Regions from separate parts of the Rhizobium sp. BK098 genome, predicted to be linked through region 2. Evidence: riboswitches for the same ligand, from Rfam matches in the RefSeq annotation. Region 2 holds a riboswitch; the other holds the start of a gene.
What was found. A riboswitch is a leader RNA that binds a small molecule or an ion and turns the genes downstream of it on or off. The one in region 2 is predicted to bind S-adenosylmethionine.
Positions count from the first base shown of each region.

Region 1: linked by a shared signal. The riboswitch ahead of metA (homoserine O-succinyltransferase) and the one ahead of FHT73_RS16965 (O-succinylhomoserine sulfhydrylase) in region 2 are both predicted to bind S-adenosylmethionine.

Region 1 covers NZ_JACHYY010000005.1:173,997-188,888, reverse strand. The annotation lists gene FHT73_RS15365 (multidrug efflux RND transporter permease subunit) at 1-1,840, shown strand, start outside; gene FHT73_RS15360 (SIS domain-containing protein) at 1,953-2,681, opposite strand; gene nagA (N-acetylglucosamine-6-phosphate deacetylase) at 2,705-3,862, opposite strand; gene FHT73_RS15350 (SIS domain-containing protein) at 3,862-4,893, opposite strand; gene FHT73_RS15345 (GntR family transcriptional regulator) at 4,890-5,663, opposite strand; gene FHT73_RS15340 (aldose epimerase family protein) at 5,788-6,813, opposite strand; gene FHT73_RS15335 (hypothetical protein) at 6,947-7,438, opposite strand; gene FHT73_RS15330 (VWA domain-containing protein) at 7,549-8,742, opposite strand; gene metA (homoserine O-succinyltransferase) at 8,746-9,672, opposite strand; SAM riboswitch at 9,718-9,795, opposite strand; gene FHT73_RS15320 (NUDIX domain-containing protein) at 9,876-10,298, opposite strand; gene FHT73_RS15315 (MoxR family ATPase) at 10,298-11,140, opposite strand; gene FHT73_RS15310 (ABC transporter ATP-binding protein/permease) at 11,304-13,154, shown strand; gene efp (elongation factor P) at 13,262-13,831, opposite strand; gene epmA (EF-P lysine aminoacylase EpmA) at 13,984-14,892, shown strand, end outside.
Region 2 covers NZ_JACHYY010000006.1:110,955-125,846, reverse strand. The annotation lists gene FHT73_RS17025 (substrate-binding domain-containing protein) at 1-2, shown strand, start outside; gene pstC (phosphate ABC transporter permease subunit PstC) at 65-1,546, shown strand; gene pstA (phosphate ABC transporter permease PstA) at 1,576-2,877, shown strand; gene pstB (phosphate ABC transporter ATP-binding protein PstB) at 2,893-3,708, shown strand; gene phoU (phosphate signaling complex protein PhoU) at 3,760-4,473, shown strand; gene phoB (phosphate regulon transcriptional regulator PhoB) at 4,505-5,188, shown strand; gene FHT73_RS16995 (GcrA family cell cycle regulator) at 5,278-5,814, opposite strand; gene FHT73_RS16990 (aspartate aminotransferase family protein) at 6,239-7,438, shown strand; gene argF (ornithine carbamoyltransferase) at 7,512-8,429, shown strand; gene FHT73_RS16980 (Hsp33 family molecular chaperone) at 8,478-9,467, shown strand; gene apaG (Co2+/Mg2+ efflux protein ApaG) at 9,474-9,866, opposite strand; gene FHT73_RS16970 (DNA helicase) at 10,478-11,191, shown strand; gene FHT73_RS16965 (O-succinylhomoserine sulfhydrylase) at 11,256-12,443, opposite strand; SAM riboswitch at 12,487-12,565, opposite strand; gene FHT73_RS16960 (2'-deoxycytidine 5'-triphosphate deaminase) at 12,638-13,732, shown strand; tRNA gene FHT73_RS16955 (tRNA-Gly) at 13,791-13,864, shown strand; gene FHT73_RS16950 (LysR family transcriptional regulator) at 13,871-14,779, opposite strand; gene FHT73_RS16945 (MFS transporter) at 14,881-14,892, shown strand, end outside.

The DNA.
Region 1 (14,892 bases), on a different contig from region 2:
AATCTCGCTGGTGCTGATCGCCGTCTTCGTGCCGACAGCCTTTATCCCCGGCATCTCAGGCCAATTCTACCGGCAGTTCGCGGTGACGATTTCGGTCGCGACGGCGATTTCGTGCCTGAACTCGCTGACGCTCTCGCCGGCGGTCGCCGCGATTGTGCTGCGGCCGCATAGCCACAAGAAATCCAACAACATCTTCGCGCGCTTTGGCCGTGGGCTGGGTGATGGGTTCAACCGCGGCTTCGAGCGGATGAGCAGCGGCTATTCGTGGATCATCCGACACCTTGTCACAACCTGGGCGGCGCTTGCCTGTGCACTTCTCGTCTTCGCAGGGTTGCTCGCGGGAACCTGGTATATGGGCAGGATCGTCCCGCAAGGCTTCGTTCCAACCATGGATCAGGGCTATGCCATTGTCGTCGTGCAGCTGCCTGACGGCGCGTCGCTTGCGCGCACCAATGCCGTCATCCAGAAGGCGACCGATATCATCAGCAAGACGCCCGGTATCGCCAATGCCGTCGCCTTCGCCGGCTTCAATGGTGCGACTTTCACCAATGCCTCGAATTCGGGTGTCATCTTCACGCCGTTCAAGCCATTCGAGGAACGGTTGAAAACCGGAGATTCGGCGACCAAGATCATCGGCCAGCTCTTCGGCAGCCTGCAAGGTATCCAGGAAGCCTTCATTATCGCCATTCCGCCGCCTTCGATCCGCGGCGTCGGCAATTCCGGCGGCTTCAAGATGCAGATCATGGACCGGGAAAATCCGGACATGCGCCGCATCCTGCCGCTCGCCTATCAGATGATGGGCGCTGCCGCACAGAACAAGGGCGTCAGCGGCGTCTTCACCACCTTCTCCGCCAACAGCCCGCAATATTTCCTGGCGATCGACCGTGATAAGGCGCGCGCACTCAATGTGCCGATCCCGAATATCTTCGAGACGCTGTCGATCAACCTCGGCACATCCTATGTCAACGACTTCAACGCCTTCGGCCGCGTCTACCAGGTGCGGGCGCAGGCCGATCAGCAATATCGCATGGATCGCGAGGACATTCTGGCGCTGAAGGTGCGCTCGGCGACGGGCGCGCTGGTGCCGCTCGGCACGCTGGTCGATATCCGCGACACGACCGGGCCGGCGCTCGTCCAGCGCTACAACATGTATGTCTCGGTCCCCCTGCAGGGCAATCCGGGACCGGGGGTTTCCACGGGTACTGCACTCGATACCATGGAGGGGCTGGCCAAGAACCTCTTGCCCTCGGGCACGACCTTCGAATGGACGGAACTCGCCTATCAGGAAAAGCATACCGGCAATACGGCGATCTATATCTTCGCCCTATCGGTCATCTTCGTCTTCCTGGCGCTGTCGGCGCAGTATGAAAGCTGGATCCTGCCGCTTGCGATCATCCTCATCGTCCCGCTGGCGGTGCTGGCGGCGCTGATCGGCGTGCACCTGAGAGGAATGGACAACAATATCCTCACGCAGATCGGGCTGATCGTGCTGATCGGCCTTGCGGCCAAGAACGCGATCCTGATCGTCGAGTTCGCCCGGCAGGCACAGGCAGAGGGAAAGAGCGCCGTCGAGGCGGCGATCGAGGCCAGTCATCTGCGCCTGCGCCCGATCCTGATGACCGCCTTCGCCTTCATCTTCGGCGTCGTGCCGCTGATGGTTGCGACAGGCCCTGGCGCGGAAATGCGCCAGTCCCTCGGTACCGCCGTCTTCTCCGGCATGCTGGGCGTTACGCTGTTCGGCCTGTTCCTCACGCCGGTCTTTTATGTCGTCCTGCGCAGGCGGCGCAAGCAGGCGGAAGCCGCGCAGGAGCCCTCGGCCACAGATGCCGCAGCACAATGATATCTAACAGAGGAGAGGCCGAGCGTTTCACGGGAACCGCTCGGCCTCTTTATCTGGCTGCTTTCAGGCGATGCCAGACGCAAAGCGGTTCGATGCTTTTTCGCTGATTGCTTTAGAGATGCGGATTGCGCGGCCTATATTTCTTGACCAGCCGCTGATTGGTTTCCTTGGCGCCTGGCATGTTGGCGCTGAGGTAGACGGGTGGATTGCCATCTTTACAGAGTTCGGCGGCGACATCAGCGAAGATGGCGTTCAGCACCGTCGCGCCGACGGCTGTTGAGGCTGGCCCGACCTTCAGCTCCGTACCCGACAGCTCTATCATCGCGTCACCGGGCGGCAGGCCGTTGTCCAGCACGATATCGGCGATATCGGCGAGCTTTCTGCGTCCATTGGCGATGGCGGCCGAATAAGCGAGCGACGTGATGGCGATGACCGTTGCGCCGATCTCGCGGCCATAATCCGCCGCCTCGATCGGTGCTGCGTTGACGCCGGAATTAGAGGCGATGATCAGCACGTCGCCCGGCTGCATGCCATAGCGCTCGAAGACTGGGCGGATAAGGCCTTCGGTGCGTTCATAGACCGAACTGATGACGGCGCCTTCATGCAGCATGGCGGAGCCCACGAGCACGGGAATGGTGAAGGCGAGGCCGCCGGCGCGATAATGCACCTCTTCGGCCAGCATGTGCGAATGGCCGGTGCCGAAGACATAGACGCGGCGGTCGGCGCGTGCGGCGGCACAGATGGCAGCCGAAGCCTTGGACATGGGCTCCGCCAGCGTTTCGCGCAGGGTCTCCAACCGACCAATGAGAGCAGAGAAATAGTTGTCCGTGACTGCGCTCATGCCGAGCTTCCTCATACGCTGTGTCAGGCCGAAGCTTGACCTGAGATCCATGTTTCCGTGACTTCGATGCCGTCGTTTATGTGAACGAGATCGGCACGCATTCCCGGCGCCAAATGGCCGCGATCGGCAAGCCGGAGGAAGCGGGCAGGGTAGGAGGTCGCCATGCGCAGGGCTTCAGCCAATGGCAGCTCGAGAATATTGACGCCATAGCGAATGGTCGAGGCCATATCGACATCCGAGCCTGCCAGCGTGCCATCATCGAGCGTCAGCTTGGAGCAATAGCCGCCCTGGGTGCGATAGACCGTGCGGCCATTCAGCGTGAAACTCGGAAGATCGGTGCCGACGAGCGACATGGCATCGGTGACGAAGAACAGACGGCCCTCACCGCGTTTCGCGCGCAGTGCAACCCTGAGCGCCGTCGGCTCGACGTGATGACCATCTGCGATGATGCCGCACCAGGGGGCGGGATGGTCGATCGCTGCACCGACGAGGCCGGGCGCACGATGGCCCATCTGGCTCATGGCATTGAAAAGGTGGGTGACGCCGCGGGCACCGGCATCGAAGCGCGCATCGGCGGCTTCAGCCGTGCAATCGCTATGGCCGATGCTGACGATGACGCCGCCTTCGGCGAGCGCCTGCACCTGCCGCTCCGTTACCTGTTCGGCCGCCATGGTGACCAGCAGCGTGCCGATCGCCTCGCGGGCGCGGATGAAAGTCTTGACGTCGCTGTCTTCGACCGGACGCATCAGTTCGGCCAGATGCGCACCCTTGCGGGCCGGTGCCAGATGCGGGCCTTCCAGATGCAGGCCGGCGACGCCGCGATTAGCTTTTACGGCCTCGACGGCCGCTTCGATCGCCGCCGTCGTTGCGGCTGCGACATCGGTTATCAGCGTCGGCAGCACCGATGTCGTGCCGTAAGGGCGATGCCCTTCGGCGATCATGTACATGGACGCCGGCGAGGGCTCGTCATTCAGCATGCGGCCGCCGCCGCCGTTGACCTGCGCGTCGATGAAGCCCGGAGAGAGAACGCCGCCCTTCAGCTGAATGGTTTCGGCATTATCGGGCACATCGTTGATACCGGTGATGGCATGGATGCGGCCATTGCCGATCACCAACGCGCTATCCTCGTGAAACCGGTCGCCATCGAAGATGCGGGCGCCGGTAAAGACCTTGTAGTCCATCACATGGTCTCCGTTACCTTGAGAAGATTAGCCGGCTTATCTGGGTCGAAGCCCTTGCGGCGGGTCACCGACTCGATGAGGCGATAGTAGCACAGCAGCGACACCAGCGGGTCGAGCAGGCCGTTGCCTGTCGTCGGCATGCGCAGGTTGATGCCGGCAAGCGGCGCGGTCGAGAAGGAGACGGCGGTGGCGCCGAGCTTCTGGAGCCGTTCCAGCGCCTTGGCATTGTTAGCGAAGGCTGCGTCGTCGGGCGAAAAGGCGACGATCGGGAAGCCCGGCTGTACGAGGCGCATCGGCCCGTGCATGAGTTCGGCGAGCGAGAAGGCTTCGGCATGAAGGCCGGCGGTTTCCTTGGCCTTCAAGGCCGCTTCGAGTGCAATGGCGAAAGCCGGGCCGCGGCCGCCGGTATAGAGCGAGGAGGCGTCGAAGAGCACATCTTCGGCCGCCCTGCCGTCGATGCCCGAGGTCGCAGCAAGCGCCTCCGGCAGTTTGGCAAGACCATCGATCAGCGCCTTGTCCTGCGACACTGCAGCCGTGACACCGGCAAGAGCGGCAACCGAGGCGATGAAGGATTTGGTCGCGGCGACGCTCTGTTCCTTGCCGGCGTTCAGGCCGAGCACGATGTCGGCTTCCTTGGCGAGCGGGCTGTCGGTGACGTTGACGACGGCGATCGTGGTGGCGCCGCCCTTCTTGGCGGCGGCCTGCATGGCGATGATATCGGGGCTGCCGCCGGACTGGGAGACCGTGAAGTGAATGCCGCCCTTCAGGTGCAGCGGAGCGCCATAAACAGAAGCGATCGACGGGCCGACGGAAGCGACCGGGACGCCGCAGGAGATTTCGAAGAGATATTTGAAGAAGGTGGCGGCGTGGTCGGACGAGCCGCGCGCGGCCGTCGTGATCAGCGACGGGCGACCGGTCGAGAAGAGCTTCGCGATCTCGGCAAAAGCAGGCTTTTCTTTTTCAAGCAGCGTCGCAACCACCTCAGGCGATTGGCCGGCTTCCGTCAGCATCAGGGATTGGGTCTCGCTCATAAGTCATCTCCAATTCTCAATTCGGCAACAAAATCATAGGCATCGCCGCGGTAATGCGAGCGGGTATATTCAACAACGCGCTGGTCCGCGAGGCGGGAGACGCGCTCGATCAGAAGCGCGGGCGCTCCGGCCTTCACGGTCAGGATCGAGGCGGAGGTTGGGTCGAGCGTCACGGCGGTCAGCCTCTGCTGGGCGCGGACGGGCTTGAAGCCTTTGGCGGCCAGAGCGTCATAAAGCGATCCCTCGGATATGGCCTCCTCACCCAGGAACTTGATGGGAACGACGGCGCGCTCGATGGCGAGCGGCTGGCCATCCGCCAGGCGCAGTCGATCGAGCCGCAACACGGGCTCATCAAGGCCGAGGCCGAGCAGGAAGGATTCCTCCGGCGCCGGTGCGCTGACGGTGCGCGACAGGACGCGTGCTGCCGGTTCGCGGCCGCGCGAGCGCATGTCCGCCGAGAAGGAGGAGAGGCGCCAGAGCGGTTGCTCGATACGCTCGACATGCTGTGAGACGAAGGTGCCGCTACCGTGGCGGGATTCGATGACGCCCGAGGCGAGGAGATCGCGATAGGCGGTTCTGACCGTGACGCGGCCGATTTCCAACGCTCCGGCTAGGTCTCGCTCGCCTGGCAACGCCGTGCCCGGCTTCAGCAAACCTTCCTGGATGAGACCGGTCAGCGCCTGTGCCAGGCGCTTGTACAGCGGTCCGCTCGCGGTCTCGTCGCTCAAACCGCGATTGTTCAATTCGAGGATCAAACTGGTTCTATCCATGGTGCCTATATAGAACCTATTTAGAACCAATTCACAAGGTGAATCTGGTCTCATCGCAAAAAAGAATCGGCCGGGCGCTTTGGACGCCCGGCCGATTTTTCAAGTGAGCAGGGCACGCCCGGCTTTAGTTCTTGGTGAAGATATAATCCGTTTCCTGCCGCAATACCTCGCCCGGGCGGAGCACGGCATTGGGGAAGCCTTCGTGGTTGATGGCGTCGGGCCAGACCTGCGTTTCCAGGCAGAAACCGGCAAACGGGCCGATCTTGCGGCCGTCATGACCGGGAACCGGCACATCGAGCTTGAAGCCGGCATAGAACTGCACGCCGGGCTCGGTGGTGCGCACTTCGAGCGAGACGCCGGAATTGACGCTGCGGGCGAGCACGACGGAACGTTTGGCGGTGCGCTCGGTCGAGAGGCAGAAATTATGGTCGTAGAGCGCCTGCTCGCCTCCCTCGAAACGCTTCATCGGCGACATCTCGCGGAAATCGAAGGCAGTGCCTTCGACGGAGCGGATTTCCCCTGTCGGTATCTGTTTGTCATCCGTCGGCGTGTAGTGATCGGCGGCAATCATGATGTCGTGACCGAGCGCATCGTCGCGGCCGTCGAGGTTGAAATAGGCGTGCTGGCAGACATTGGCGAGAGTGGGCTGATCGGTGGTCGATTCATAGGTGACCGACAGTTCGCCGTTGCCATGCACGCGATAGGTCGCCTGGATCGTACAATTGCCGGGATAGCCGGCGCGGCCATCGGGATCGACAATCTTCAGGACGACGCGGTCGGTATCGTGCTCGACGATGGTCCAGTTGCGCTTGGCGATATTGTCCTTGCCGCCATGCAGATGGGTGACGCCCTTTTCATTGAGCTCCAGCTGATACTGCTTGCCGTCGAGCGTGAAGCGGCCAGCGCCGATGCGGTTGGCGCAGCGGCCGGGCGTGGCGCCGAAATAGGAGGAGTGGAGGGGATAATCGGCAAAATTGTCGAAGCCGAGCAGCAGCGAGGGCTCGTGGCCATCAAGACGCAGATCCTGGATGACCGCGCCCCAGGACATGATATGAGCGGTCAGGCCGCCACCGACGATCTTGACGCGATAGACAGTCTCCCCATCCGCCGTCGTCCCAAAATGTTCCCGCTGCAAAGTGCTTTCCGTCATATCAGCTCATCCATTGCTTTTGAGTATGCGCGGTCAGACCCTGCCTCCATTCGCGCCGTTCCGCAACCAGTTCGATGGCGAAATTTAGGGGCGGGTGGGAAGGGGGCAAGGTCTGATTAAGCTTTGCCCATAGCTAGTAGATTGACACGTTATGCTGTGAATGTGAGGCGCAGAAGACAGGCGGTCGATTTCGTCCTGATCCGTCCAGCTTGTCGTGAAGAGAGTTGGCTGTCCGTCTGCTGAAAAGCGTTCGAATTAATTGGTTCGACCCGTCCGCTTTTTCGGCCTTCATGATTACCATCAACCTGTCGCCGCGAACGGCGAGAAGGATATAGAACGCCTTTTGACTGTATTTTTCCACATAGGAGCTCCAGCGTCCCATACCTGCCGCGTAGCTGGCGTTTGCATAACTGCTTGTCTCCGCGGTAGCGCTCCAGCCATTGCTGGTGCTGATCCTCATAAACCTGCCCTGCCTGATTATTCCCATGCGGCATTTTTCACCGGCGCTGGCGTTGGAGTCGATCTGTTCCCATTGGCCGGAGAAGCCCCATTCTTCGGATCTTGCCTGCTGCGAGACGAACAAAATGGTTGCGATGAAGAGAAGTAATTTTGCAGCGCAGCGCACGCACATCTCCACCAGTTTCCGCAGCGATTCGGGGCGGTATCGGCTGCGCTTCTCTTTCTACAAATGGTTGTGGTTATTTGGTGGCGCCGCGACAGGCAAATGCTGAACATTCAGCGCGACAGTTCCCGCGTCGCCTTTTCCAGCCCGCCGAGTGTCAGAGGGTACATGCGCTCGCTCATCAGGCGGCGGATCATCGAGATCGAGGTCGTGTGGCCCCAATAGTTTTCCGGCACCGGATTGATCCAGATGCATTTGCGGAAATGGCCGGTCATTCGGGCGAGCCAGGCCTCCCCAGCCTCCTTGTTCCAATGCTCCACCGAGCCGCCGGCTTGAGTGATCTCGTAGGGGCTCATGGATGCGTCGCCGACGAAGACGACGCGGTAGTCGGGACCGAAGGTGCGGATGAGATCCGTCGTCGCCGTGATGTCGACGCGCCGGCGGCGATTGTCCTTCCACACGCCCTCGTAGAGGCAGTTGTGAAAGTAGAAATATTCCATGTGGCGGAACTCCGCGCGGACGGCGGAGAAGAGTTCTTCGACGACGCGGATATGGTCGTCCATCGAGCCGCCGACGTCGAAGAACATCAGCAGCCTGACGGCGTTGCGGCGCTCCGGCCGTGTCTGGACATCGAGATAGCCATGTTCGGCGGTGGAGCGGATGGTGCCGGAAAGATCCAGTTCTTCGGCGGCGCCTTCGCGTACCCAGCGGCGCAGGCGTTTCAGCGCTACCTTGATGTTGCGGGTGCCAAGCTCCACGCCATCGTCGAGATTGCTGAAGTCGCGTCGATCCCAGACTTTTACCGCGCGGCGGTGGCGCGAGGTTTCCTGGCCGATGCGCACGCCTTCTGGGTTATAGCCATAGGCGCCGAAGGGCGAGGTGCCTGCCGTGCCGATCCATTTCGAGCCGCCCTGATGCCGGCCCTTCTGCTCGGCCAGCCGCTCGCGCAGCGTCTCCATCAGCTTGTCGAAGCCACCGAGCGCCTCGATCTGCCGTCTTTCCTCTTCGGTCAGATGCCGCTCGGCGAGCTTGCGCAGCCATTCCTCGGGAAGGAAGGCCAGCTCCGCCGCTTCTCCATCGGCATTGCCGCCGATCGCCTCGACGCCACGAAAGTAATCGGCGAAGACCTGGTCGAAACGGTCGATGAAGCGTTCGTCCTTGATCAGCGTCGCGCGCGCCAGATAATAGAAGGCCTCGATGTCGCAATCGGCAATCCCTTCTTCCATTCCTTCAAGCAGCGACAGGAATTCCCGGAGCGTCACCGGAACCTTCGCTTCCTTGAGTTTCAGGAAGAAGGGAATAAACAAGCCTCAAATCCTTTCCTGGCCGATCTCCTCCAGATCATATGGCGTGGTCTGGTAGATCTCGTTGATCCAGTTGCCGAAGAACAGATGCGCGTGGCTGCGCCACCGGTTCTGCGGAGGGATTTCCGGGTCGTTATGCGGGAAATAATTGTGCGGCATCTTGATCGGCACGCCGGCATTCACATCCCGGAAATACTCGTCCGCCAGCGAGGTGGAATCATACTCCACATGATTGAACATGTAGAGCCGGTTGCAGGCCCGTTCATGCACGAGGCAGACGCCCATCTCGCTCGAGTCCATCAGTATTTCCAGACCAGGCACTTTTTCGATGTCGGCGCGGCGCACTTCGGTCCAGCGCGAGACCGGAATGGCGAAATCGTCGGAGAAGCCGTTGAGATAGACCGAGGAGGGCTTCAGGTTCTGGTGGCGGTAGACGCCGAAGGCCTTCTCCGTCAGCGTATATTTCGGCACTTTGTGGAAATGGTAGATCGCTGCCATCGCACCCCAGCAGACGTTCATCGTCGAATGGACGTTGGTGGTCGTCCAATCCAAGATCTCCTGCATTTCGTTCCAGTAGGTGACGTCCTCATATTCGAGCAGCTCGATCGGCGCGCCGGTTATGATGAAGCCGTCGAACTTGCGGTGCTTCACTTCTTCCCACGTCTCGTAGAAAGCAAGCAGATGCTCCTGCGAGGTGTTCTTGGCCCTGTGGCCGCCAACGCGCACCAGGGAAAACTCCACCTGCAGCGGCGAGGCGCCGACCAGGCGCGCCATCTGGATCTCGGTCTTGATCTTGTTCGGCATGAGGTTGAGAAGCCCGATCTGAAGGGGGCGGATATCCTGACGGAACGCCACCGTTTCGGTCATCACCCGCACACCCTCGTTCTGGAGGGTTTCAAACGCGGGGAGCGTATCGGGAATCTTGATGGGCATCTTTTCACTCGCCAAATACAAAAAAACCGGCCGCGATGAATCGCTACCGGTCCGCACGCGGCCCTTTAGCGACTTATTTAACGTGGCTGCAAGCCGGCCGGCCAAATCACCACAAGGGAAATCTCATAAACCCGACATCTCCGCGGGTCAATGGGGCGAGCGTCGGGGAAAGTCCGGGGCTGAGCTCGGAGGCGCGATGTGGCCTACAGATGTTCAATGAGAGCTTCCATGCCATAACCGAGGCGATGCCTGGCAGCCTCGATCGGTAGCCAGAAGAAGCGGAAGCCGATCGGGTCGCCACCGTCGAAAGGCGTCATTTCGTGGTGGAGCCAAGTGGCAGGCGCTCGCTCGGAGATACCGCAGCGGAAATAGTGCCGTTGGTGATAGTAATCGCGGCCGTTCTTTTCGAAACGGTAGTCGTGGACGCCAAGCAGTTGGAGTTCGCGCGGCGCAAAACCGGTCTCCTCCTCGAATTCGCGCGCTGCGGCCGCTACAATGTCCTCACCGGATTCGACGGTGCCACCAGGAACCTGGAGCTGGACGGCGGGGAAGTCTGGCTCATCGAATACCAGCAGATGCCGATCCCGAATAGCATAGATCAAAACCTTTACGGCATCGGGTTGCATTATCTACCCTGCCCACGTGCCATGAAGGCCAGCCGCTCGAAGAGGTGCACGTCCTGCTCGTTCTTCAGAAGCGCGCCATGGAGTTTCGGCAATACGTTCTTCGCATCGGCGCGCAGCGTTTCCGGATCGATATCGTCTGCGACCAGCAGGCGGATCCAGTCGAGCGCTTCCGAGGTCGAGGGCTTCTTCTTCAGGCCCGGCACGTCGCGGATTTCGAAGAATTGCGTCAGTGCCGCATGGACGAGCGTCTGCTTGATGCCGGGATAGTGCACCTCGACGATGCGCGTCAGCGTCTGCATGTCGGGGAAGCGAATATAATGAAAGAAACAGCGGCGCAGGAAGGCGTCCGGCAGCTCCTTCTCGTTGTTCGAGGTGATGATGACGATCGGGCGGATCGCGGCCCGGATCGTCTCGCCGGTCTCGTAGACATGGAATTCCATGCGGTCGAGTTCCTGCAGGAGATCGTTCGGGAATTCGATATCGGCCTTGTCGATCTCGTCGATCAGCAGCACGCATTTCTGCGGCGAGGTGAATGCCTGCCAAAGCTTGCCCCGACGGATGTAGTTGCTGACATCATGAACTCTGATGTCGCCGAGCTGGCTGTCGCGCAGGCGCGAAACCGCATCATATTCGTAGAGACCCTGCTGGGCCTTCGTCGTCGATTTGACATTCCACTCGATCAGGTCAAGGCCGAGCGCGGTGGCCACCTGGCGTGCGAGTTCGGTCTTGCCCGTACCGGGTTCGCCCTTTACGAGAAGCGGACGCTCCAGCCTTATGGCGGCATTGACGGCGACCATCAGATCCTTGTCGGCGATATAGTCGGCAGTTCCCTGAAATTGCATCGGAAGGCTTTCTCAATTTTTCAAGCGCAAGCTAATTGCTGGTCTTATTCGGTTTAAGACGCGAAACCGTGTATATAGGAATGTGATCCCACCGATCTATTGCAAGGGTGGACATGAGGGCGGCTCATGATTAACTGACGGGACGCGTGGCAGGGAAGTGCTGATGGCAGTTGATACGCAAGCCAAGCCGAATGGGCAGGGGAACGAGCAGGTCGGATACGATTTGAGCCTCTTCTTTCGGTTGAGGATGATGTTTTCCGCGTTCTGGAATTCGCCGGTCCGCATCAAGCTCATTATTCTCGTCGTCGCGCTTTTCGCAATCATCCTCGTCACGGCCTATGTTCAGGTGCTGCTCAACAATTGGAACGCGCCCTTTTACGATTCGCTGGCAAGACGCGATATCACCGCTTTCTTCCATCAGCTCGGCGTCTTCGGCATCATCGCCGGTTCGCTCCTGGTCCTCAACGTCATCCAGGCCTGGCTTAACCAGATGACCGCGCTGTACATGCGCGAGGGTCTGGCGCGTGATCTCGTCAATCAGTGGCTTCAGGCGAAGCGCGCGCTTCGTCTCGCCTCTTCCGGCCTGATCGGCGTCAATCCCGACCAGCGTCTGCATGAAGATGCTCGCAACCTCGCGGAAAGCACGACCGGGCTTGCCATCGGTCTGGTGCAGGCGACGATCCTGCTGCTGAGCTTTATCGGCGTGCTCTGGGAGCTTTCCAGCGGCATGGTATTCAAAGTCAACGGCATGAGTTTCGCCATCCCCGGCTACATGGTCTGGGCGGCAATCCTCTATGCCGGATCGGCATCGTTCCTCAGCCAATTCGTCGGCCGCCGCCTCGTGCGGCTGAATGCGGATCGCTATTCGAAAGAGGCCGAGCTGCGCTTTGCGCTCATGCATGCCAACGAGCACATGCCGGCGATCACGATTGCCGGCGGCGAAGAGAACGAGCGCCGGCGGATCAATCTCGATATATCGGCCGTGCTTGCCGTCATCCGGCAGCTTGCCATCGCCAATACCAATCTCACCTGGGTGTCCGCCGGCTATGGCTGGCTGGTGCTCATCATTCCGATCCTCGTTGCCGCGCCCGCCTATTTCTCCGGAGGCTTGACCTTCGGTCAGCTGATGGTGGCGGTCGGCGCCTTCAATCAGGTCAATTCGGCGCTGCGCTGGTATGTCGCGAATTTCGGCCCGATCGCCGAATGGCGCGCGACGCTGATGCGCGTGACCGACTTCCGCAAGGCGCTGACGGAGATGGACGACAAGACGCCGATGCCGCACACCCTCGTCTTTGAGAAGGCGGCACCCGGGACGATGGCTTGGACCGATCTGGAAATTTCGACGAAGACCAGCGACGAGGCGACTGAAAACGGCTTCCGAATCGCGGAGGGTACGGTCACGATCAATACCGGCGAGCATGTGATGATCAATGGCGATCACGGCGTAAACCGCAGGCTGCTGTTCGAGGTGCTGGCGCACCAGTGGTACAGCGGCTCGGGCACGGTCAGCCTGCCGCCGATGGATGACATGCTCTTCGTGCCGCATACGCCCTATGTGCCGACCGGCACGCTCAGAGAGGCAATCTGTTTTCCGGATGATCCGGACGCCTACGACGATGCCGCTGTCGAGGCCGTCATCGACAAGGTGGGCCTCGGCCGGCTGAAGAGCCGTCTCGATACGCAGGCCCGCTGGGATCGATTGCTCGATACCGAAGAGCAGAAGGCTGTCGGCTTTGCGCATCTGCTGCTCGCGAAGCCGAAATGGATCGTCTTCGATGATGCCATGGATGGGCTCGAGGCTGAAGTTCAGGCGAAGGCTTTTGCTATGCTCACCGAATTGAAGGATGCGACTCTGATCTATATCGGGCGCTCAGAAGCCTTCATGAACTCCATGTCGCCGCGCATCCTGCATCTGCAGTCCTTGGCTCCGCATGAGCACAGCACCGATATGCAAACGCCGCCCGAGACCGCCGGTGCAATGCGGACGGGCGGGAAAAAGGCCAGTGCTCCCTAATACGGTGGGATCCATCTTCATGTGATCCTCTGGCTTCAACCGCCCAAAACGCAAAACGCCCCGTCGCGAGGACGAGGCGTTTTTCATGCAAGCTATGAGCTTGAGGCTCAGTCCTTGGCGCGCTCGACGTAGGAATTGTCTTCCGTGGCGATGACGACGCGGGTGCCGGCGGTAATGTGCGGCGGCACCAGGGTGCGGATGCCGTTCGACAGTATGGCGGGCTTGTAGGAAGACGATGCTGTCTGGCCCTTCACGACCGGCTCTGTCTCGCTGATTTCGAGCGTGACATGGCGCGGCAGTTCGATCGCGAGCGGGATGCCTTCGTGGATCGACAGGATGCAGGTCATGCCTTCCTGGAGATAGGCCTTCTGGTCGCCCATGGTTTCGACGTCGACCACAACCTGGTCGTAGGTGGCCGGGTTCATGAAGTGGAAGCCTTCGCCGTCTTCATAGAGGTACTGGAAGTTCACGTCTTCGACGAAGGCGCGCTCGACCTGTTCGGTGGTGCGCCAACGCTCGGAGACCTTCACGCCGTCGACGATGCGGCGCATGTCGACCTGGGTAACCGGCGTACCCTTGCCCGGATGAAAGTTCTGAGCGGTGAGAACGACGTAGAGCTTGCCGTCGACATCGAGAACGTTGCCCTTGCGGACCGAAGAGGCGATGACCTTGACCATAAGACTTCCTTGTAACGCTGCGTTTTGCGTCGTAGAGGGACTGTCGAAATGCTCTCCGAGACGCAGCAATTGTTTGCTTGGGGGCGCAACTACCCTAAATCAATGGAAATTGCCACCCCCTTGCGTGGCCCGTGCCCCGAAGAAAGCTAGGAATGAAGCCAAAGACGAGCAAAGCGTCCCCCTGGTGGACCCGCAATGTCCATGCGGACCGGCGGCCGTTCCTCATCGGCCGCAATGCCATTCAGGCTGCGTTGCGGGTTTTCTTCGCGCGCAACGACTTCATCGAGGTCGATACGGCGACACTGCAGGTATCGCCCGGCAACGAGGCCCATCTGCATGCTTTCGTGACCGAGGCGGTGACGACGGATGGCAAAACGCTGCCCCTCTATCTGCACACCTCACCGGAATTTGCCTGCAAGAAGCTGCTTGCGGCGGGCGAGGAGCGCATCGCCTGCTTTTCCCATGTCTACCGCAATCGCGAGCGCGGGCCGCTGCATCATCCGGAATTCACCATGCTGGAATGGTACCGGGCAGGAGAGAGCTACGAGGCCCTCATGGCCGATTGCGCCGCAATCCTGGGGCTTGCTGCCGAGACGGTCGGGGCGAAGAAATTCAGCTATCGCGGCGCGGAGACCGATCCGTTCCTCCAGCCCGAGCGCATCAGCGTGGCGGCTGCTTTCGAACGTTATGCCGGTATCGATCTCTTTGCCTCCATCGGCCTCGACGGATCGACGGATCGCGAGCGTCTGGCGGCGGATATGCGCAAGGCGGGCATCCGTGTTGCCGACGACGATCTTTGGCAGGATCTTTTCAGCCGCGTGCTGGTCGAGAAGATTGAGCCGAATCTAGGCTTCGGCCGCGCAACGATCCTCGACGAATATCCCGTTTCCGAAGCGGCGCTTGCCCGGCCGTCGGCAGCCGACCACCGCGTTGCCGAGCGTTTCGAGCTCTATGCCTGCGGCGTTGAGCTTGCCAATGCCTTTGGCGAGCTCACCAACGCCGAGGAGCAGCGCCGCCGTTTCGAGATCGAGATGGGGGAGAAACAGCGCGTCTATGGCGAG
Region 2 (14,892 bases):
GAATGCTGAAGGGTCGAGCGCCGGTGCGGCTTTCCGCTGTGCCGAGGTTCGCCGGGGAATGGGAATGAGTGTATCGCTGCTGCTGCTCTGCTTGTCGGTCTTCGGCGCCTCCGCTTTCGTGCTGGGGCGGGTGAGGGCGGCTGCGCTGTCGGCCGGCAGGTCCTCGTCCATGCATTCCCGGCTCGGCTATCACGGCGCCTATGCCGCTATATGGGCTGTGCTTCCCGCTCTCGCGCTCGTCTGCGTCTGGCTGATCGTCAGCCCCATTGTGATCGATCGCGTAGTGACGAAATCCTTTCCCGAGGAAGTAAGGTCTTTGCCGCAGGCGGAGCTCAATCTCAGCTACGGCATGGTGCGCAGCATCGCCCGCGGGATGCGCATGCTCGAGAGCCAGGAGCTCGCCGATGTCGATGGCGGCAAGGCTGATCTTCAGTTGCTGCTGGCGCAGAAGGGCGTTCCGCTCGCCGTTCGCCCCACGGGCTACATGATCGACGCTGCCAACAAATATAATGGCATGCGCGAAGCGAGCCGCATGGTCATGTCGGCAGCGGCAATCGCCCTATCGCTGCTTTGCGCAGCCCACGGCCTTCGTGCCATCGCCCCACGTTTTCGCGCCCGCAATCGTGTGGAACAGGTCATTCTCGGAGCCCTGATCGTCGCTTCCTCCATCGCGGTGCTGACGACGGTCGGCATCGTCGTTTCCATGCTTTCGGAAGCGGCGCGTTTCTTTAGCATGGTGCCGGCCAGCGAGTTCTTCTTCGGCACGGTCTGGGACCCGCGCTTCGCCGGCGCCGGCACGCAGACTTCAGGCACCTTCGGCCTGATCCCGCTGCTGGCGGGCACGATCTATATCGGGCTCGTTGCCATGCTGTTTGCTGTGCCCATCGGCCTGTTCGCGGCGATCTACATGGCCGAATACGCCTCGGCGCGCGTCCGCTCCATCGCCAAGCCGATGCTGGAGGTCCTGGCCGGCATCCCGACGATCGTCTACGGCTTCTTCGCCCTTGTCACCGTCGGCCCCTTCCTGCGCGATATCTCAGCCGAGATCGATGGCTTGATGACGGGCAACTATAAAAGTTTTATCGAGGCACAGAGCGTTTTGACGGCCGGCTTCGTCATGGGCGTTATGCTCATCCCTTACGTTTCCTCGCTGTCGGACGATATCATCATGGCCGTGCCGCGCTCGCTGCGCGACGGTTCGCTTGGCCTCGGCGCCACGCGGTCGGAAACGGTCAAGCGTGTTCTGCTGCCGGCCGCCCTTCCGGGCATCGTCGGCGCACTGCTGATGACCGCGTCGCGGGCGATCGGTGAAACCATGATCGTGGTGCTGGCGGCCGGCGTGGCCGCGCGCATGCAGCTCGATCCCTTCGAACCGATGACGACTGTCACCGTGAAAATCGTCAACCAGCTGACCGGCGATCTGGAGTTCACCTCGCCGCAGACGCTCGTCGCCTTTGCACTCGGGATCACGCTGTTCTTCCTGACGCTGTGCCTCAACGTCTATGCGCTCTACATCGTCCGTCGATATAGGGAGCAATACGAATGAGCGACGTCGTATCCTCCTCTCAGCTCAACATGCCGCGCGGCCTGACGCCGGGTGCGTCGGTGCGTCGCGATATCGGCATCAGACGGCGCTATGCCGCCGAACGCCGCTTCCGCGCCTATGGGCTCACTGCCGTCATTTTCGGCCTTATCTTCCTCATCATCCTGATCTCCACCGTGGTCCGCACGGGTTATACCGCCTTCGTTCAGACCTCGATCAACCTGCCGATCGAATTCACCGAGGAGGTGATCGACCCCGCAGGCAAGCGCGCCAGCGATCCGAAAGTGCTGATATCAGCCAACTACCCGGTACTGGTGCGGGATGCGCTGGTGAAAGCCTTGAGCATCGATCCCGCCAATCGCGCGCTCGTTCGCGAGGCGACGGCCATGGTGTCGGACAGTGCCAGGATCGCGCTGCGCGACAAGGTCGTTGCCAATCCCTCGATCATAGGGACGACTGAGAACGTCACCTTCCTTGCAAGCTCCAATATCGATTCAGCCAACAAGGGCCAGATCGATCTGACAGTCGATGAGAAGGATCGCAAGATATCCGACCGCCAGGTCGCCTGGATGAAGCAACTCAGCGAAAGCGGCGCGCTTTACAAGGCCTTTAACAGCGGTCTCTTCCTGTCGGGCAACTCGAGCCGGCCCGAAGCCGCCGGGCTCGGCGTCGCTCTGATCGGCTCGTTTTACCTGATGCTGACCGTTCTCGTGCTTGCCTTGCCGGTCGGCGTCGCCGCCTCGATCTATCTGGAGGAGTTCGCGTCGAAGAACCGGCTGACGGATCTGATCGAGGTCAATATCAACAATCTCGCGGCCGTCCCTTCGATCGTCTATGGCTTGCTGGGTCTCTCGGTCTTCATCAACATAATGGGTCTGCCGCGTTCGGCCTCGCTGGTCGGCGGTCTCGTGTTGAGCCTGATGACGCTGCCGATGATCATTATCGCCACACGCTCGGCGTTGCGGGCCGTGCCGCCGTCGATCCGCAGCGCAGCGCTCGGTCTTGGCGCATCGCGCATGCAGGTGGTCTTCCATCACGTGTTGCCGCTTGCGATGCCCGGCATTCTGACGGGCACGATCCTGGGGCTTGCGCACGCGCTTGGCGAGACTGCGCCGCTGCTTCTGATCGGCATGGTCGCCTTCGTCGCCAACTATCCGGCATCGCCGCTCGATCCTTCGACGGCGCTGCCGGTGCAGATCTACATGTGGGCGAGCGAAGCCGAGCGGGCCTTTGTCGAAAGGACGTCCGGCGCCATCATCGTGCTTCTCTTCTTCCTCGTCGCGATGAACATCGGCGCCATCCTGCTGCGCCGCCGCTTCGAGCGGCGCTGGTAAGGGAGGGCGCACGAAATGAACATGATGACGGAAGCCGCCAGCGAAAAAGCATTGTCCAGGAAGATGATGACGATCCCCTACAAGATGATCGGCCAGGACGTTTCTGTGTTCTACGGCGACAAGCGGGCGCTCTTCGACGTCAATCTGAAGATCCGCGCCAATACCGTCACGGCTTTGATCGGCCCTTCCGGTTGCGGCAAGTCCACCTTCCTGCGCTGCCTCAACCGCATGAACGATACGATCGAGACCTGCCGGGTCACTGGCAAGATCACGCTCGACGATCAGGATGTCTACGACGACAGCATCGACGTGGTGGAGTTGCGCGCCCGCGTCGGCATGGTCTTCCAGAAGCCCAACCCATTCCCAAAGTCCATCTTTGAGAACGTCGCCTACGGCCCGCGCATCCATGGCCTGCATCGCTCAAAGGCCGATCTCGAGCATATCGTCGAGACCAGCCTGCAGAAGGCCGGTCTCTGGGGCGAGGTCAAGGATCGGCTCCATGATGCCGGCACGAGTCTATCGGGCGGTCAGCAGCAGCGTCTGTGCATCGCCCGCGCCGTCGCGGTCAGTCCGGAGGTCATCCTGATGGACGAGCCATGCTCGGCGCTCGATCCGATCGCGACCGCCAAGGTCGAGGATCTCATCCACGAGCTGCGGGAGAATTTCACCATCGTCATCGTGACGCATTCCATGCAGCAGGCAGCCCGCGTCTCGCAGCGTACCGCAATGTTCCATCTCGGCCATCTGGTCGAGGAGAACGACACCGATAAGATGTTCACCAATCCCGACGATTTCCGCACGCAGGATTACATCATGGGCCGTTTTGGTTGATGATGTCAGGCGCGCGGCTCATTTCACACAGTTCACCTTGAGGATAGAAAAATGGTCTCCACTCACATTCTCTCTGCCTATGACGAAGACCTGAAGTTCCTGACGCGCCGCATTGCTGAAATGGGCGGCCTGGCAGAGCAGATGGTTAGCGACAGCGTACGCGCGCTGGTCAATAGCGACGCTGCCCTGGCCCAGAAGGTCATCTCCGACGACGTCGTTCTCGACCATGCCGAGCGCGAAGTCGGCGACAAGGCGATCGTTACCATCGCCCGCCGTCAGCCGATGGCGGCGGACCTGCGTGAAATCATGGGCTCGATCCGCATTGCATCCGATCTGGAGCGCGTCGGCGATCTCGGCAAGAACACCGCAAAGCGCGTCATCGCCGTCCAGGGCACCGGTGTCCCGCGCCGTCTCGCCCGCGGCATCGAGCATCTCTCCGAACTGGCGCTGAGCCAGCTCAAGGAAGTTCTGGATGTCTACGCGACCCGCTCGCCGGACAAGGCCGTATCGATCCGCGAACGCGACGAGGAAATCGACGCCATGTACACCTCGCTCTTTCGCGAGATGCTGACCTACATGATGGAAGATCCGCGCAACATCACCACCTGCACGCATCTTCTCTTCTGCGCCAAGAACATCGAGCGCATCGGCGACCATGCCACCAACATCGCCGAGACGATCTATTACATGGCGACGGGCGCGCAGCCGGAAGGCGAGCGCCCGAAGGACGATACCGCCAATACCGTCGGCGCAGTGACCGAATAATCCGAAAGCGAAGAAAGGAGACCATAGGCGCATGGTTCCGAGAGTTGCTGTTGTAGAAGACGAGGAAGCGCTCAGCGTTCTGCTGCGCTACAATCTTGAGGCCGAAGGCTTCGAGGTCGACACGATCCTCAGAGGCGATGAGGCCGAGCTGCGTCTCCAGGAGCGCATCCCCGATCTCCTGATCCTCGACTGGATGCTGCCCGGCGTATCGGGCATCGAGCTCTGCCGCCGGCTGCGTATGCGGCCGGAGACTGAGCGCCTGCCGATCATCATGCTGACGGCCCGCGGCGAGGAAAGCGAGCGCGTGCGCGGGCTTTCGACCGGCGCGGACGATTATGTCGTCAAGCCGTTCTCGACGCCGGAGCTGATGGCTCGCGTCAAGGCGATGCTGCGGCGTGCCCGCCCGGAGGTTCTCTCCACGGTGCTGCGTTGCGGCGATATCGAGCTGGACCGCGAAACCCATCGCGTTCACCGCAAGAGCCGCGAAGTGCGGCTGGGGCCGACGGAATTCCGCCTGCTGGAGTTCCTGATGTCCTCGCCGGGCCGCGTCTTCTCGCGTTCGCAGCTGCTCGACGGCGTATGGGGTCACGATATCTACGTCGACGAACGCACGGTCGACGTCCATGTCGGCCGCCTGCGCAAGGCGCTCAACTTCTCCAATATGCAGGATGTCATTCGCACCGTTCGCGGCGCGGGCTACTCCATGGAGGCCTGAGCGGGGATACCCGATCAGGCATCAACATAGCGGCGGAAACAGAAAACGGGCCTCAAGGGCCCGTTTCTTTATCTCAGTCATCAAGCTTCTCAGCCACGCGGCTGGGCCGGCCTACGCCGTTCATGCACCGGCTGGTAGGCCAGGCGCTGATGGTAGGTGCAGTAAGGCGATGAATCTGGGCTCTCATTGCCGCAGAAATGGAAATCGTCCTTCAGCGGATCGCCGACCGGCCACTTGCAGGTGCGCTCCGTCAGTTCCGTCAGGCCGAGGCGGCGGGAGATCGGAACGACGACGTTCGATGCCGGGCGATACTGGATTTCGTTGACGGAATCGATCTCGATCTCTTCCTTCAGCATGGTTGCGCCCTGCTGGCGGGCAACCACCGTGCGGGTAGCAACGCGCGATCCGTAGGTCGCAGCGCGAGGTGCCGCTGCGCTGCGCTTCGGCGTGCGCGCTGCGGTTGTCGCGCCGCCCGCCTTCGCTCGGCCGGGGAGGTTCAGGCGATGCACCTTGCCGATGACGGCATTACGGCTCACGCCACCGAGCTGCGCAGCGATCTGGCTGGCGCTCAATCCTTCGGACCATAGCTTTTTCAGCTTCTCGACGCGTTCGTCTGTCCAATTCATGCCCTGTCTCCGCTGTCGCGTTTCCGATGGCAGAATCCCTCACCATTGCCTCGCATGGTATCGAGGCGCGAAACGCTCTAAAATTGTGGTGACTAGTTCCGCCGCATGCAGTCTAGCAATTGGTTTTTAACCTAGTGTGAGGCTGACTCCGTGACAAGAGTCGCGGGAATCTTGAGGAATCGATTTCGAGGTTTTCCCCAACTTGCTGTCCGGGCGTGGCATTTCTGCCATAGGCGCCGCCCGACGCATCTCTTTTGCCGGCAAGCGTTTTCTCGCACCTGCTAAAACGGCAGTTTTGTTGACATCGCGGTGCAAAACATCAATAGTGCCCAAGCCGCCGCAAGGCGGCATTTTTGATTTTTTCGGACCCGTTTCATCAAATGGAAGCGATCGGTCCTTAAAGTTGTGATCAGGAGATATGGCCATGGCCGAGACCACGCCGCTTTACGACACCTACTTGCGCGCTCCGCTGCGGTTCGAGCGAGGTGAGGGCGTCTGGCTGGTCACTGAGAATGGCGAACGCTACCTCGATTTCGCAGCCGGCGTCGCGGTCAATTCGCTCGGTCATGCTCATCCCCATCTTGTCGCCGAGCTGAAGGCGCAGGCCGACAAGGTCTGGCACCTGTCCAACCTCTATGAGGTGCCCGGCCAGGAGAAGCTGTCGAAGCGGCTGACGGAAGTGACCTTCGCCGACAAGGTGTTCTTCACCAATTCGGGCGCGGAGGCGCTGGAGTGCGCCATTAAGACTGCGAGGCGCTATCAATTCGCCAAGGGGCATCCCGAGAAGTTCCATATCATCACCTTCGAAGGCGCCTTCCACGGCCGCACCATCGCAACGATCGCCGCCGGTGGCCAGGAAAAATATATCGAAGGATTCGGCCCGAAGGCACCGGGCTTCGACCAGGTGCCCTTCGGTGATCTCGACGCCGTCCGCGCCGCCATTACCGATGCGACGGGCGCTATCCTGATAGAGCCGGTGCAGGGCGAGGGCGGTATCCGCCCGGCGACCAACGAATTCCTGCGCGGGCTGCGGGAGATCTGCGATGAGCACGGCCTGCTTTTGATCCTCGACGAAGTACAGTGTGGTGTCGGCCGTACCGGCAAGCTCTTTGCCCATGAATGGTCCGGTATCAAGCCTGACATCATGGCGGTCGCCAAGGGTATCGGCGGCGGTTTCCCGCTCGGTGCGTGCCTTGCGACGGCGGAAGCCGCTTCCGGCATGAAGGCCGGCACGCATGGCTCGACCTATGGCGGCAATCCGCTTGCCATGGCAGTCGGCAATGCGGTTCTCGATATCGTGCTTGCCGAAGGCTTCCTGCAGCATGTGCGCGATGTCTCGCTGGTCTTCCGCCAGGGGCTCGCCTCGCTCAAGGATCGTTTTCCTGACATCATCGAGGACGTTCGCGGTGAAGGCCTGATGCTCGGCATCAAAGCGGCCATTCCGCAGGCGGAATTGCTGCAGGCGATCCGTGCCGAGCATCTGCTCGGCGTTCCGGCCGGCGACAACGTCATCCGCCTGCTGCCGCCGCTGGTCGTCACTCCCGAGGAAGCACGCGAAGGTCTCGCCCGCCTGGAGCGCGCCGCCGAGCGCGCGCGCGCTGCCCGCACCAAGAAATCGGCTTGAATTTAACGCCCGCTGTCGGGGCGTTCCTGCCCCACACGGGCGTTATTGTTTTTTCTGGAGCACAGGTAAGGACATGGCTTCTCCGAAACACTTTCTCGATCTCTCTGCCGTTCCGGCTGCCGATTTGCGCAACATCATCGATGACGCGATCGTCCGAAAGAGCGCGCAGAAGGCCGGCACGGCCGACAGGCCGCTTGCCGGCAAGATGCTGGCGATGATCTTCGAGAAGCCGTCCACCCGAACCCGTGTCTCCTTCGACGTCGGCATGCGGCAGCTCGGCGGCGAGACGCTGTTCCTCTCCGGCACCGAAATGCAGCTTGGCCGCGCCGAGACGATCGGCGATACGGCGAAAGTGCTATCGCGCTATGTCGATGCGATCATGATCCGCACCACCGATCATTCCCGCCTGTTGGAGCTGGCGGAACATGCGACCGTCCCGGTCATCAATGCGCTGACCGACGATACGCACCCCTGCCAGATCATGGCCGATATCATGACCTTCGAAGAGCATCGCGGCCCGATCAAGGGCAAGACGCTTGCCTGGACGGGCGACGGCAATAACGTGCTGCATTCGCTGATCGAAGGGGCCGCCCGTTTCGGCTATCGCATGAATATGGCGGTACCCCTTGGTTCCGAGCCGAAGGATCACTATCTGAACTGGGCCCGCAACGAGGGCGCCGAAATCATGCTCTCGCATGATGCAGACCGTGCGGTCGCCGGCGCCGATTGTGTGGTAACCGATACCTGGGTTTCCATGAATCAGGAACACCGGGCACGCGGTCACAACGTCTTCCAGCCCTATCAGGTCAACAAGGCTTTGATGGCACAGGCCGGCAAAGACGCGTTGTTCATGCATTGCCTTCCAGCCCATCGCGGCGAAGAGGTGACGGACGAGGTGATCGACGGTCCGCAATCCGTTGTCTTCGATGAGGCGGAAAACCGCCTTCATGCGCAAAAGTCGATTCTTGCTTGGTGCCTGGGCGCGATCTGAGGATATGAAGCCGCGTTTTAAGGGCGCGGGCGCAGTAGGAGTAAAGCAATGGCCGAAAATGCAGCCTCGCTGGGTCAGTTTGATTTCGCCGGTGACGATCACGTCGTTCCCTTCCAGGTGGAAGGTCTGGACGTGCGCGGCCGTGCCGTGCAGCTCGGTCCGCTGCTGGACGCGATCCTTGCCCGGCACGATTATCCGACGCCGGTCGCGCGGCTGCTCGCCGAAGCCATCGTCCTGACCGTCCTGCTCGGTACGTCGCTGAAATTCGAAGGCAAGTTCACCGTGCAGACCAAGGGCGACGGTCCCGTCGACCTTCTGGTCGCCGATTTCTCGACGCCGGAAAACGTTCGGGCCTATGCGCGTTTCAATGAAGAAGCGCTGGCAAAGGCAGTTGCGGAAGGCAGAACCGAGCCGGAACAGCTGCTCGGCAAGGGCGTGCTCGCCTTCACCATCGATCAGGGCCGTTTCAGCCAACCTTATCAGGGTATCGTCGCGCTTGATGGTGCCTCGCTCGAAGAGATCGCCGGCACCTATTTCCGCCAGTCGGAACAGATCCCGACGCGCGTGCGTCTGGGCGCGGCAGAGCTCTTCGATCGCGATGAGAACGGCAAGCCGCGTCACCGCTGGCGTGCCGGCGGCCTGATCGCGCAGTTCTTGCCGGAAGCGCCCGAGCGCATGCGCCAGCCGGACCTGCATGGCGGCGATGGCGATACCGGTGGGCGCGATCATGCCGAGGATGATGCCTGGGCGGAAGCGCGCAGCCTGGTGGAAACCATCGATGCAGATGAGCTGACGGATCCGCAGGTCGGCACCGAGCGGCTTCTCTATCGCCTCTTCCACGAGCGCGGCGTCCGCGTCTATGAACCGAAGGCCGTCTATGACCGCTGTTCGTGCTCGCGCGACAAGCTGAAGGGCGTCTTGAAAGGTTTCTCAGCCGAGGAGATCGAGGCCAGCCAGGAGAATGGCGAGATCGCCGTCACCTGCGAGTTCTGCTCGACGACCTATCGCTTCGAAGTGTCGGAAATAGAGGTGGCCTGAGGTCGCTCAGTTCAGCGTGCGCAGCAGGTTAGGCGTATCCAGTGAAAAGGCGGGGATCTTGACATGGAATTGCTCCCCGCCGTCCGTTTCCATCTGGTAATGACCGAACATCATGCCTGATGGTGTATCAAGTGGACAGCCCGAGGAATATTCATAGGTATCGCCGGGCTTTAGGTGCGGCTGCTCGCCGACCACGCCGGGGCCTGTCACTTCATCCACGATGCCATTCATGTCGGTGATGTGCCAATAGCGCGTTACCAGCTTCACGGCTTCCTTCGAGTGGTTGGAAATGACGATGCGGTATCCCCAGACATAACGGTCATCATCCGGATCGGATTGCTCCTCCAGATAAAACGGCTCTACAACCACCTCGATGTCGCGTGTTAGGGCGCGATACATGCCTGACACCTTGCCACTGCCCTGAAACGTAGAGCGCTCCTTGAAGCCGCATCGCCGTTTCAGCATTTTCAAGTTTGCGGCATATTATCCGCTTTCCACCATTCCCGCAAAGTGCAGGATATTTAGCGGTATCCTATAACCGATGGTTTCCGTCAAGGAACGACGTAATGAAATCTTGCGTGAACGGTTGGGACGGTTTCGATGCCAGCTATTACGGTTCATGTGGAAGGTTAACCAAGTCGTCTCCAAGTATCCTAGATCACCGTGATTTGATCTTATCTGCCGGAGTAGAGGTAGGCGCATCCTCCGCACTCAGGAAACGCTTGCCACGATTGTCCGTGGACTTCTGTGATCGATGGTCAACCTGATCGCCCGGCATCAAAACCTCCAGGCCATATAACCCCCATTCCTTTTATATGTTCCTCCGACAGGACTTGCATGAGATTCCCCTGCAGCAGGATTTCGGCTATCATCTGATTCTGGCATCGCCCATGCCTCCCCCCTCCATTCGGGAAAGTATATTTCATGCAGGGCCGTCGATATCCAAACCGACTGTTTGAGCGCCTGGCATAAGGAGGGGTTGCGGTCATTGCTCGCAATAGGAGGTTTATATGAGGCTTTCTGCCCCTGTTTATCATTTGAAACGTAAGGCGAGGCTCCTGTCCCGCCAGCAGAACATCCCCTTGCACGCCGCGCTGGATCGCGTCGCGGCCGTCGAGGGTTTCGGAGGCTGGAGTTTGCTTGCGAGCAAAACGAACTCAGCCGTGCCCGTCGGCGAGCTGTATTCGCGTTTAAGCCCGGGCGATCTGGTGCTGATCGGCGCACGGCGCGGTCACGGCAAGACCCTGATGAGCCTGAGGCTCGCCGTCGACGCCATGAAGGCTGGCAACCGTGGCATCTTCTTCACGTTGGAAGACACCGAAAAGGTCGTTCTGGACCGTTTCCCGGTCATCGGTGCCGATCATGCGGAATTTGCTGATCTATTCGAGTTCGATAATTCGGATGCCATCAGCGCCGATTATATCGTGGAGAGGCTGGCTCAGGCATCGCCTGGCACGCTGGCCGTGGTCGATTTTCTGCAACTACTGGATCAGAAGCGGGAGAATCCGGAATTAATGATCCAGGTTCAGATATTGAAGACGTTTGCACGCGCCAGAGGCGTTATCGTCGTCTTCATCTCGCAGATCGACCGTTCCTACGATCCGGCGTTGAAGCCCGTGCCCGATCTTGCGGATATTCGCCTGCCGAATCCCCTGGATCTCAAGCTGTTCGACAAGATGGTCTTCCTGAACAACGGCCTGGTCGAATTCAAGGTCGCCAGCTGACGGGCTGCCAATTGTCTAAAGGCAATCGAGCCGCCTGGAGAAAATCCGGGCGGCTCGACTGATATCAGGCGGAAACCTGCTCGAGCGCGCGAGCGAAATCTTCGACCAGATCGGCGCTGTCCTCGATGCCGGCGGAGAAGCGCACGGTGCCCGGCGAAATGCCGAGCTCGGCGCGGGCCTCGTCGGTGAGGTTCTTGTGCGTCGTCGTGGCAGGATGCGTGATCAGGCTCTTCGAGTCGCCGAGATTGTTGGAGATCTTCACGATCTCCAGCGCGTTCTGCAGCTTGAAGGCCGCTTCCTTGCCGCCCTTCAGCTCGAAGGCAACCAGCGTCGAGCCGCCGCTCATCTGCTTGGCGATGATATCGGCCTGCGGGTGATCCTTTCGGCCGGGATAGATCACGCGGGCGACCTTGCCCGTCTGCTCGGCGAGGAAATCGGCAACCTTGGAGGCATTCGCCGTCTGCTGCGCAACGCGCAGCGGCAGCGTCTCGATGCCCTTCAGCAGCGTCCAGGCGGTAAAGGGCGACATGGCCGGGCCGGTATGGCGGAAATAGTCCTGCAGGTTCTCGTCGATCCACTGCTTGTCGGAGAGGATGACGCCGCCGAGCGAACGGCCCTGGCCGTCGATATGCTTGGTGGCGGAATAGACGACGATATGAGCGCCGAGTTCCAGCGGCTTCTGGAAGAGCGGCGTTGCAAAGACGTTGTCGACCACGACCTTGGCGCCGATCTGGTTGGCGAGGTTGGCGACAGCGGCGATATCGACCACTTCCAGCGTCGGATTGGTCGGGCTTTCGAGGAAGAAGACCTTGGTGTTCGGCCGGATGGCCTTTTCCCAGTTCTCGGTGAAACGGCCATCAACCAGCGTGCATTCGATGCCGTATTTCGGCGCGAGCGTCTCGACCACCCAGCGGCACGAGCCGAAGAGCGCACGGGCGGCAACGATATGATCGCCGGCCTTCAGCTGGCAGAGGATGGCGGCAGAAACGGCGGCCATGCCGGACGCGGTGGCGCGGGCGTCTTCAGCGCCTTCGAGAGCGCACATGCGCTTTTCGAACATGTCGTTGGTCGGGCTGCCGTAGCGCGCGTAGATGAACCCATCCGTTTCGCCCTTGAAGCGGGCTTCCGCCGCTTCCGAGGTGTCATAGACGAAGCCCTGGGTCAGATAGATTGCTTCGGAGGTCTCGCCGAATTGCGAACGGAGTGTTCCGCCGTGAACGAGCTGGGTTGCGGGGCGCCAAGTCTTGCTCATGCCATCACCACTTTCAAAACAAAAAAACCGGTCGCAAAAGCAGACCGGTTCAACCCCGGTCTTTTTAGCCATTTGTTTAACGTGGCTGCAAGCCGACCGGCCAAATCACCACGGGATAAGTTGCAATACTGCCGTTGACGGCTTGCGTCAATTCCCTGAGTTTGGTTTTGTCTGCGGCAAATTATGAGAGAAGCATGATGGCTCGCAATACTGGAATTCTGGCCGACCGGGCCATTGCAGCGCTATTTGAAACAGGGCGGCTGACGAGCGAGAGAGAACTGGACGTCGATCAGATCCAGCCGGCAAGCCTTGACCTCAGGCTCGGCTCGCATGCTTTCCGCGTCCGTGCCAGCTTCATGCCCGGCCCCTCGCATCTGGTCGCCGACAAGCTTGACCGGCTAAAGCTGCATGTCGTCGATCTCTCGGAAGGCGCGGTGCTGGAGACCGGCTGCGTCTATATCGTACCGTTGATGGAGCGCCTGGACCTGCCCGAAGATATGTCGGCATCGGCCAATCCGAAGAGCTCGACCGGCCGTCTCGACATCTTCACCCGCGTCATCACCGATCGTGCGCAGGAGTTCGATAAGATCCCGGCAGGCTATTCCGGCCCGCTCTATCTCGAAATCAGCCCACGTACCTTCCCGATCGTCGTACGTCGCGGCTCGCGCCTGTCGCAGATCCGCTTCCGCGTCGGCCAGGCCCTGCTCACCGAGCCGGAGCTACTGGCGCTGCACGAGAGCGAGACGCTGGTTGCCAGCAAGAAGCCGAATATCACCGGCGGCGGCATCGCATTGTCGATCGATCTTGCCGGCGACAAGGAAGGGCTGATCGGCTATCGCGGCAAGCACCACACGGCCGTCGTCGACGTCGACAAGAAGGCCCAGCACGATATTTTCGATTTTTGGGAGCCGCTCTACAGCCGGGGGCGCACCGAGCTGATCCTCGATCCCGATGAGTTCTATATACTCGTCTCGCGCGAGGCGGTGCATGTTCCCCCGCATTTCGCCGCCGAAATGACGCCGTTCGATCCGCTGGTCGGCGAATTCCGCGTCCACTATGCCGGCTTCTTCGATCCGGGCTTCGGCCATGCACCGGCCGGAGGCCGCGGCAGCCGCGCCGTGCTGGAAGTGCGCAGCCATGAAGTGCCCTTCATCCTCGAGGACGGCCAGATCGTTGGCCGCCTGATCTACGAACACATGCTGGAACAGCCAAGCAGCCTCTACGGCTCCGGCCTCGGCTCGAACTATCAGGCACAGGGCCTGAAGCTTTCGAAGCATTTCCGGCTGTGATCCGTCGCTGACCGGCCTTGACAGAGGCCGCCAACTGTTGGACATCTCAGGGTGTCAGGCGGGTGTAGCTCAATGGTAGAGCAGCAGCTTCCCAAGCTGAATACGAGGGTTCGATTCCCTTCACCCGCTCCATAATCTTCACGCAAGAAGCGGTCTCTTCGATTTCAGCGCTTCCTTTAGCGCATCTCCAAAGATTGCGATCGGCCGCGCCAGCCGCCCGGCTGGCGGACGATGCACCAGCCAGTTGACGACTTTCGGGCTGAAATCCGGTGCCTCGACGATTTCGACCAAATCGCGCCAGCGGCTGTGCGCCAATGCCGCCGGCGTCAAGACGCCGATGCCGAGCCCGCGCGCGACCAGCGACATGCGCAGATCGGCGCTCATGGCCTCGACCCCGACGTCGAAGGGCAGGCGCTCGGCTTCGAAGCGATGCTGAATGAAGGCGCGGAAGCCGCAGCCGCTCTGGTTCATGATCCAGGGAAAACGGGAAAGATCCTCAAGCCTCGGTTGCTTGGGGACGCCAAGCGAAGGCGCCGCGACGAGAATGACGGCATGGACTCCGAGCATCTCGCCGACGACATTATCCGGCGGCTGCACCCCCTCCGGCAGGCAGACGGTTGCCGCATCGAGCTGGCTGTGAGCGACCTGCTCGATCAGTTGCGGCGACCAGCCAGTGACGATGCGCAGCGTCAATTGCGGAAACTGACTGCGCAACTCATCAAGCGGAGCGGATAAAGCCGCTTCGGAAAGATAGGGCATGATCCCGAGACGGAATTCGCCGCCGATCGCACCGCCGGGCGAAACCCCGGCCTTGAGATCGTCGAGCGAGCGCAACACGCGGCGCCCATGCTCGTAGGCCTCGCGGCCTGCCGCGGTCGGCCGCAGGGGCTTTGACTGCCGGTCGAGCAAGGCGATGCCGAGGCTGTCTTCCAGGTTCTGTATGCGTCGGGTGATGCCGGGCTGGGTCAGATTGATGCGCGCCGAGGCGGCAACAATCGAACCCGTTTCCACCACGGCGACGAAGGCTTCCAGATCATGAATGTTCATGCCGAACTCGCATAATCATTATTAGTTCATTTCAATTGCCGCATTATGCGACAAGGCGATACACATGGCTATCATTATTATCAAAGATTATTGGAGAGCTTATGTCGCAAGTC